Regions from separate parts of the Streptomyces sp. AM25 genome, predicted to be linked through region 3. Evidence: riboswitches for the same ligand, from Rfam matches in the RefSeq annotation. Region 3 holds a riboswitch; each other region holds the start of a gene.

Region 1 (2,191 bases), on a different contig from region 3:
CGCCGGCGCGTGGGAGGACTTCCGGCCGGACAGGAACACCTTTCCCAAGGGCGTCCTCGGCGCGAACAACAAGGGCTGGAAGGGCGAGAAGTGGGTGGACATCCGCCGCCTCGACGTCCTGAAGCCGATCATGGCGGCCCGGATCGACATGTGCCGGAAGAAGGGCTTCGACGCCGTGGAGCCGGACCTGACGGAGGGCTTCCGCAACTCGACGGGCTTCAAGCTGACTGCCGACGACCAGTTGGCGTTCAACCGGATGCTGGCGAAGCTCGCGCACGACCGGGGGATGTCCGTGGGGCTGAAGAACGACCTGGAGCAGATCCCGCAGCTGTTGGGTGACTTCGACTTCGCGGTGAACGAGCAGTGCGCGCAGTACGAGGAGTGCGAGCGCCTGACACCCTTTGTGAAGGCGAACAAAGCGGTCTTTCACGTCGAATACGACCTGAAACCGGGGGAGTTCTGCAGCCAAACGACGCGGCTCGGGCTGAGCTCGATGCAGAAGCGGCTGGGTCTGGATGCGTGGCGCAAGCCGTGCTGATGGGGTGCCAGATGCGGGCGTGGTTGCAGTTACAGGGCGGAAGTGAAGAAGTTCACAGAAGCCCCATTCGGCTCTGAATTCGAGCGCGGGGTGGTGCAGGATCGTCCCTCGAACATGAGACCCCGTCACCGAGGCGGGCCACCCGGGCGGACGCCGAGTCCTGCCACCGCACCGGGTGCGGAACCGATTCGACGGACCGGCAGGAGCGGGAGACCCGAGCACGACGGACCACGATGGCGGTGGTCCTTGGGGTGAAGCCACGACCGTGGCCGGGCACCTTCGTCCAGCCCGAACCCGACAGGTCATCTTTCGCAGGCGGCTGACGAAGGGCTTCGGCATGTCTGCAATGCCTTCTGCACTGCCGCGAATACCTGCGCGCATTCCCGTACTTGCCGCCGCCGCGGTGGCGGCAACGGTCCTGCTGCCGGGCATGGTCCCCGGCACCCAGGCCGCCACCCCCGGCGAACAGGCCCTCAGGGTCGCGGCCGCCAAGCAGGGATCGCCCTACCAGTACGGCGCGACCGGCCCGAACCGCTTCGACTGCTCGGGCCTGACGCTCTACTCGTTCAAGCGGATCGGCAAGCGCCTGCCGCGCACCGCGGCCGACCAGTACAACGCGACCCGCCACCTCTCCGCGGGCTCCCGCCAGGCCGGTGACCTGGTGTTCTTCCACTCCGGCAGCAACGTGTACCACGTGGGCATCTACGCCGGGAACAACAAGATCTGGCACGCCCCCAAGCCGGGCACGCGCGTGCGCCTGGAGAAGATCTGGACCGGCAGCGTCTGGTACGGCCGGGTCAGGTGACGGCGCCGTCCAGGTAGACCCACCGCCCGTCCTCACGGACGAACCGGCTCACCTCGTGCAGGACGTCCTGGTGCCCGCGCTCGCTGCAGCGGGCCCGGAACTCGACGGTGCCCTCCTGGTGGAACGGGCTGCCGTCCGTCGTCGCCAGGACGTCCAGCCCGGTCCAGCGCATCTCGGGGTCGAGATCGAGGTGCGCGGGCCGGGTGCTGGAGTGCCAGCTGCGCAGCAGATACGCGGTGTCGCGGACGACGAAGGCGGCGTAGCGCGAGCGCATCAGGCGTTCGGCCGTGGGCGCGGTCTTCTGCCCGCTGTGGAAGGCGCCGCAGCAGTTCTGGTACGTGTCGCCGAGCCCGCAGGGGCAGGGCGAGGCGGGGCCGACGGCCGGCCGGGGACGTGCGCTGGATCTGGACACGTCTTGATTGTGCCGGATGGGAACCCGTTCGGCCGCACGGTGGTCATCGGCTTGCCGGTTTGACATACGCGCAGGTCAGGTTTACTGCGGGGCCCGTCCGGGCGCGGGGCCGGGGCCGTCCGCCGGTTGCGGCCCGGAGGCCCTCCACCAAGGGTGACGGCATGCGCCTGAACCCGTTTCCCTCCACTGCCGCGGCCGCCGTGTGCGGCACGCTCGCCTTGCTGATCGCCGGTCCCGCGCTCGCGTCGGACGCACCGCCCGCCACGCCGGGGCCCGCTGCGGCGGAGTCGCTGGACACGGTGGGCAACCTCGGCGAGACGCTGCTGCTCGCATCCCGGATCGGCACGGAAGCCCGCTCGAAGACCCCGGACACGGCGGCGTTGCAGGAACTGCAGCGGCGGCTGCGGTCGACGTCGGGCCGGCTGCAGAGATCGGT
Region 2 (2,191 bases), on a different contig from region 3:
GTCACGAAGCCTTCGGAGGCCAGCGTGCGCAGGGCTTCGCGCACGGGGACCCGGGAGACGCCGTAACGGCGGGCGAGGAGTTCCTCGATGAGCCGGCTGCCGGGCGGGAAGACGCCGGAAACGATGTCGTCGCGGATCGCGGTGCAGACCGCATGCGTGGAAACACGGCCGCCCTCGCGCGTCCCTCCGCCGTCATCGTTCATGTCCGGCGACTCTATGGCAATCGCATCCGGTTTCCGATGGCACCGCCGTCGCCATGGATGTGTTTTGGCCAGCCGGACTGCACACAACGCAGAGGACCCCGGCCGGAGCCGGGGTCCCTGAAGTCTGCGGAGCGGGCCGTTACAGGCTGACGCCGTGGGCGCGCAGGTAGGCGACCGGGTCGATGTCCGAGCCGTAGGTCGGGGCCGTACGGGCCTCGAAGTGCAGGTGCGGTCCGGTGACGTTGCCGGTCGCGCCGGAGAGGCCGATCTGCTCGCCGGCGGAGACCGTCTGGCCGACGGAGACGCCGATGGACGACAGGTGACCGTACTGGGTGTACGTGCCGTCGTTCATCTTGATGACGATGTTGTTGCCGTAGGCGCCGCCCCAGCCCGCCTCGACGATGGTGCCCGAGCCCACGGCGTGCACCGAAGTGCCGGACTCCGCATGGAAGTCGACGCCGGTGTGGCTGCCGGAGGACCACAGGCCGCTGGAGGCCTTGTACGCGGTGGAGACGTAGGAGCCGTCGATCGGGATCACGAAGAGGTTGAGGCGCTTGCGCTCCTCCTCGCGGGCGGCGCGCTCCTTCTCGGCACGCTCGGCGTCGGCCTTGCGCTGGGCCTCCTCGGCGCGCTTCTTGGCCTCGGCGGCGCGCTGCTTGGCGTCCTTCTCGGCCTGGTGCCGGACGTTGGCCTCGTCCGCCGCGCTGCGCTGCGTCTGGGCCTGGGCGTCGACGTTGCCGGAGATGGCGTCGCTCATCACGATGGCCTGGGTGAGGCCCGTGTCCTCGGTGCGGTGCGCCTCGTCCGCGGCGGCCATCGCCGGTGCGGCGAAACCTGCGACCACGCCGCCTGCGGTGAGGGTGGCTATGCCCGCGAGATTGGCGCCGGAACGGACGGCGCGGCTCGGACGGCGGTGCTTCCCGGTGGGACGGGTGAACGCCATGCTGCGGCTTTTTCCTTTCCTTCCTTCTCGCCTACCGGGTTAGCTGACGGGTTCGGAGCAGGAAGGTCTCCTACGGCTCCCTCGCGAGAGGGACCCGATTCACCCCAAGGGAACGGTGGTTCCCCGGCTCCCCTGGCTCGCGCCGTACGGGGACTCGGCGATGGCGGTCCGGGAGCCGCGGTTGCGGTTCCGGCCTGACGGACTGCCGCCCCGACGCTAATCGCCGTCAGATTCGAACGGCAAACAGAAGCAGGGTTTTATGACGTACGCCACATCGTCACCGTGGAACCTCTGCCTGAAATTGGACATAAGGGAGGCGTGTAAGTCCCTGCGGGCCCACACGCCTCCCTCGCTGCGGCTATTCCTGACGAACCGTCAGGCGGAGATCACGGTCACCTCGCCGATGCCCAGCGCCCGGACCGGCTCCTCGATCTGCGCAGCGTCGCCGACGAGAACGGTCACCAGACGGTCGGCCGGGAAGGCGCTCACGACGGCCGCCGTGGCCTCCACCGTGCCGGTGTCCGCGAGACGTTCGTACAGCCGCGCCTGGAAGTCGTCCGGCAGGTGCTGCTCGACCTGGTCCGCCAGCGTGCCCGCGACGGCGGCCGCCGTCTCGAACTTGAGCGGTGCGACGCCGACGAGGTTCTGCACGGCCGCGTCCCGCTCGGCCTCCGTCAGGCCCTCCGCCGCGAGGGTGCGCAGCACCGTCCAGAGGTCCTCCAGCGCGGGGCCGGTGTTGGGGGTGTCCACCGAGCCGCTGATGGCGAGCATGGCGGCGCCCGTCCCGTCCGGCCCCGAGCGCAGTACCTGGCCGAAGGCGCGCACGCCGTAGGTGTAGCCCTTCTCCTCGCGCAGGACGCGGTCCAGGCGGGAGGTGAGGGTGCCGCCGAGGCAGTAGGTGCCGAGCACCTGGGCCGGCCAGACGCGGTCGTGCCGGTCCGGGCCGGTGCGGCCGATGAGCAGCTGGGTCTGGACGGCGCCGGGGCGGTCCACGATCACCACGCGGCCGGTGTCGTCCCCCGCGACCGGCGGCACGGGCCGGGGC
Region 3 (2,191 bases):
GCGGGCGCGGGCCTGTCCCGCGGGAGCAAGGTGCCGCAGGTGGACCCGGGCGCCACCCAGACCCCGGCCCCCAAGGCGCCCGCGCCGGAGCGCACGACTCCGCCGGTGCACGAGCCGACGCCCTCAGCGTCGTCCGACGGCGCGTCCGGGGACGCGAAGCCGGCGCCCGGCACGGCCACGCCCGGTGGTTCCGCTTCCACGAGCCCGGCGACCCCGTCGCCCTCGCCCTCCGACGACACCGCGTCGCACGGCAGGCACCGCAAGGACGACCCCGCCCCGGCCCCGTCGACGGGCTCCACGGCGCCCTCCGGCAAGCCCTCGGACACCCCGTCCGGCACGCCGTCCACGGATCCCGCGCACCCGCACCCGTCCCTGCCCGGCACCCCGTCGGACGCCCCGTCCGGCATCCCCTCGGACGCCCCCGGCAACACGGACACCACCACCCCCGGCGGCGGCAAGCACCGTGCGCAGCCGCCCCGCTCCGACGACGGCGGGCGTGTTTCGCGCGGCAGTTCGGATGCCCGCACCGGCGGCCCCACCGACCACGACTACACCGTGCGTCCCGGTGACAACCTGTCAGCCATCGCGGAAGACCATTCGGTGAAGGGCGGTTGGCACTCGTTGTACGAGAACAATCAAAAGGTTGTCGGAAGCGATCCCGACCTCATTCAGCCTGGTCAGCGCCTCGATCTGGGGCAGTAGTGCGGCAGTTCGGGTCGAATGTCCGTTCACGCGGGAAAATGAGACAAGGGTCTCGTTGACTTCCGGCTGGACGGCCTCGGTCCGTTCTTCACGTACCGCCTCCCACCTGCGGAAACATTGGGTTCCCAGGGGTAACTGCAGTCAGTGGTGGCTGAAAAGAGGGGTTTGAACCCGTCGGCCGCCTGTGTTTACCGTCATCACCGCTCGCCACCGCGAGCACCACGGCCGTCACGCCGAATCCTGCCGACGGCCGCGGGAACCGTCGCGCAAGCGCCGTAGGCAGGAGCGGGGGAACCAAGGTAGGTCGCCGCAACGGCCGCCGGTGCAGACCGGAAGCCGGAGCGGCTTGGGGTGAAGCCTGGTGCGCGCAAGCCACTGGGCCGGGCAAACTCACAGCCCGAACCCGACAGCTCACCTCGTAGGCGCCGGTGAGGAAACGACTCATGTCCAAGGGCAAGCATCGCCGTCCGTCCAAGGCCGTCCGCATCGTCACGCTCGCCGGGGTCACCGGCGTCGCCGTTGCCGCCCCGCTGATGGTCGCAACCTCCGCCAACGCCGCTTCGGTGTCCACCTGGGACAAGGTCGCCCAGTGCGAGTCCGGTGGCGACTGGTCGATCAACACCGGTAACGGTTACTACGGCGGCCTGCAGTTCTCGAACTCCTCCTGGGCAGCCGCGGGCGGCACCAAGTACGCCGCGCGCGCCGACCTCGCCTCCAAGAGCCAGCAGATCGCCGTCGCCGAGAAGCTGCTCGCCATGCAGGGCCCGGGCGCCTGGGGCTGCGCCGGCGCCGGCAACCTGAGCTCGGGCGGCGCCAAGGCCGACGTCGACCCCTCGGACTCCGGCTCCTCGTCGAAGTCCTCGAAGTCCTCGAAGTCCGAGCGCAACACCTGGTCGGGCAAGAGCCACGCCGACCGCAGCGAGCGCCAGGCCGCCCCGAAGCACGCCAAGCCGCAGACCTCCGACGACGACTCGTCCGACGAGACCCCGGCGAAGCAGTACGCGCCGAAGCACGCCGCCCCGAAGGAGATCAAGACGGGCGACGGCGAGTACACCGTCAAGGAAGGCGACACCCTCGGCACGATCGCCGACACCCAGAAGGTCAAGGGCGGCTGGGAGAAGCTCTTCGAGCGCAACAAGGACGTCGTCGACAACGCCGACCTGATCTTCCCGGGCCAGAAGCTGCACCTCAGCTGAGCAGCCTCGTAGCCCAGCGGACCGCCCCGCTCCGATGCGTCCTCCCCCCGAGCCGCATCGGAGCGGGGCTCCGCCGTTCCGGAGTCCTGCAGGATCACGACCTGCAAGATCACGTCCCCGCTGGGCGAACGCACCGGCCATTCGCCCCGTGATCTCGGCTTTTGTGCCAATTTTCGGTTCGGGTCGCGGGCCGAGGGCAGGCGCAGCCTCCGGGGCCCGTTAGGCTCGTGCTGCAGAACTCCAGCACACACGAAGGAGACCCTCGTGCCGTCCATCGACGTCGTCGTAGCTCG
Region 4 (2,191 bases), on a different contig from region 3:
CCCCGCGCCCCCGGCCCGCATCGGCGGCCTGCGGGTCGCCGCGCGCTACGTGGCCGCGCAGGCCGACGCCCGGATCGGCGGCGACCTCTACGCGGTGCAGGACACCCCGCACGGCGTCCGCGTGATCGTCGGCGATGTCCGCGGCAAGGGCCTCGGTGCGGTGGAGGCCGTGGCCGTCCTCGTCGGCGCGTTCCGCGAGGCGGCCGAGCAGGAGCGCACGCTCGAGGGGCTCGCGGCGCGTCTGGAGCACGCGTTGCAGAGGGAGGGCGCACGGCGCGCCAACCTCGATCAGAGCGAGGGCTTCACGACCGCCGTCCTGGCCGAAGTGCCGCCCGGCGCCTCGTCCCTCCGCCTGGTCAACCGCGGCCACCCGCCCCCGCTGCTGCTCCACTCCGCGGGCCGCGTCACCGAGGCGCACCGCGGCCCGGCGGCGCTGCCCCTCGGCCTGGGGGACGTCGGCGCGTGGCCGGACCACGTCCAGGAGTGGGAGTTCCTGCCGGGGACGACGCTCCTGCTCTTCACGGACGGCGTGACGGAGGCGCGCGACGCGGACGGCACCTTCTACGACGCCGAGCGGCGCCTGAGCGGCCGCCAGTTCCGCAGCCCGGACGCCCTCCTGGAGGCCCTGACCGAGGACGTTGCGTGCCACACGGGCGGCGAGACTGCGGACGACATGGCCCTGCTGGCGATCCGCCGCGGACATCCGCACCGTGCGTAATCGATCTTGATCTGAGCGGCACGCCCACCACATGGCAAAACCTGCCCAAGAGCCCCGTGAATTCACGCTTTCGGCTTGGAAATCGGCTGCCGCGTCTATTAACGTTCGATAACGCAGCGCGGTCGTCAAACCGCCGCAAGAGGCGGCACCGTGCGCCTTCGCCGAATCCCGCACGTCTGGCTACACCTGCGCGACCAGCAACTTCAGGGAACCGGGGAACCACAACCCTTGGGGTGAATCGGACCGGCAGCAGCCGGCCCGTAGGGGACCTTCCTCCTCCGAACCCGTCAGCTAACCCGGTAGGCGAGCAGGAAGGAAAGGAGTGCGCCCCGGTGGCGTCCAACGGCCTGTTCCCGGACGGAAGTTCGCACGAACAGCATGAGCCGTACGTTTCGTACGAGCGTGCGCAGCCCCTCCCCGCCGACGAGGAATGGAACCCCGGCGAGGTGCCCGGATCGGCCGTGCGCGGCCGGCACCGGGTCGCCAAACAGCGCGGCGGCTCGATGGCCCGCAGCGGCGCCGTTCTCGGCGTGGGTGTCATCGCCGCGGTCGGCGCGGGCGGTATGGCGAGTGCCCAGGACCGTCCGGCGGCGCCGATATCCGTGCCGGACGTACCGGATCTGAAGGAACTGCCGGAGATGGCCGGAAAACTGCTCGGAGTGGTCGAAGAGGAATCCCCGGCCACCGCCGCCCCGAAGACCGAATCCGCTTCCGCATTGGCGCAGAACGCCGCGGACGCCGGGGAGGCGTTGCGCGCCCGTATCCTCCAGCAGGCCGAGAACCAGCAGGATTCCGCCGAGGAGGCCGCCCGCCAGAGCGAGACGAAGGCCGCGGAGGACGCACACCGCAAGGCCGCTGCGGAACGGACGGCGGAGGCGAAGGCCGAAGCGGAGAAAGAGCAGGAGACTCCGCAAGCCGAGGACAAGGCCGAGGACAAGGCCGAGAACAAGACTGAGGACGGGGCCGGGGACAAGAGCGGGGACAAGACCGGGGACAAGACCGGGGACGGATCCGCCTCCGAAACACCGCAGAAGCCTTCGGCCCCCTCGCCCAGCGAGCACGGCTCGTACGTGCTCCCCGTCGGCTCGTACACCCTCACCGCGGGTTTCGGGCAGTCGGGGAACATGTGGTCCGCGAACCACACCGGCGAGGATTTCGCCGCCCCGACGGGCACGCCCGTCAAGGCGGTCGCCGGCGGCACGATCACCTCGGCGGGCTGGTCGGGCGCGTACGGCTACCGCATCGTCCTGACCCTGGACGACGGCACGGAGCTGTGGTTCTGTCACCTGTCGTCGATGGTGGTCACGTCCGGCAAGGTGGCGGCGGGCGACGTCATCGGACGGGTCGGGGCGACCGGGAACGTCACGGGTCCGCACCTGCATCTGGAGGTGCGGCCGGACGGCGGCGGGCCGGTGGATCCGCTGCCGTGGCTGCGGAACAAGGGCCTCCGGCCGTAGCCGTCGGCCGTGGCCG

The links. A riboswitch is a leader RNA that binds a small molecule or an ion and turns the genes downstream of it on or off. The one in region 3 is predicted to bind cyclic di-AMP.
Region 1: linked by a shared signal. The riboswitch ahead of ACLHRZ_RS27875 (C40 family peptidase) and the one ahead of ACLHRZ_RS40405 (transglycosylase family protein) in region 3 are both predicted to bind cyclic di-AMP.
Region 2: linked by a shared signal. The riboswitch ahead of ACLHRZ_RS09395 (M23 family metallopeptidase) and the one ahead of ACLHRZ_RS40405 (transglycosylase family protein) in region 3 are both predicted to bind cyclic di-AMP.
Region 4: linked by a shared signal. The riboswitch ahead of ACLHRZ_RS16240 (M23 family metallopeptidase) and the one ahead of ACLHRZ_RS40405 (transglycosylase family protein) in region 3 are both predicted to bind cyclic di-AMP.

Annotation. Positions count from the first base shown of each region.
Region 1 is NZ_JBKIWN010000023.1:42,191-44,381, reverse strand. Features, by position in the region: gene ACLHRZ_RS27880 (endo alpha-1,4 polygalactosaminidase) at 1-538, shown strand, start outside; cyclic di-AMP (ydaO/yuaA leader) riboswitch at 718-871, shown strand; gene ACLHRZ_RS27875 (C40 family peptidase) at 876-1,343, shown strand; gene ACLHRZ_RS27870 (YchJ family protein) at 1,336-1,755, opposite strand; gene ACLHRZ_RS27865 (hypothetical protein) at 1,917-2,191, shown strand, end outside.
Region 2 is NZ_JBKIWN010000006.1:103,151-105,341, reverse strand. Features, by position in the region: gene ACLHRZ_RS09400 (GntR family transcriptional regulator) at 1-203, opposite strand, end outside; gene ACLHRZ_RS09395 (M23 family metallopeptidase) at 343-1,146, opposite strand; cyclic di-AMP (ydaO/yuaA leader) riboswitch at 1,161-1,316, opposite strand; gene ACLHRZ_RS09390 (M16 family metallopeptidase) at 1,522-2,191, opposite strand, start outside.
Region 3 is NZ_JBKIWN010000138.1:141,037-143,227, forward strand. Features, by position in the region: gene ACLHRZ_RS40400 (LysM peptidoglycan-binding domain-containing protein) at 1-702, shown strand, start outside; cyclic di-AMP (ydaO/yuaA leader) riboswitch at 964-1,142, shown strand; gene ACLHRZ_RS40405 (transglycosylase family protein) at 1,146-1,898, shown strand; gene eno (phosphopyruvate hydratase) at 2,163-2,191, shown strand, end outside.
Region 4 is NZ_JBKIWN010000010.1:244,684-246,874, forward strand. Features, by position in the region: gene ACLHRZ_RS16235 (PP2C family protein-serine/threonine phosphatase) at 1-718, shown strand, start outside; cyclic di-AMP (ydaO/yuaA leader) riboswitch at 869-1,038, shown strand; gene ACLHRZ_RS16240 (M23 family metallopeptidase) at 1,051-2,175, shown strand.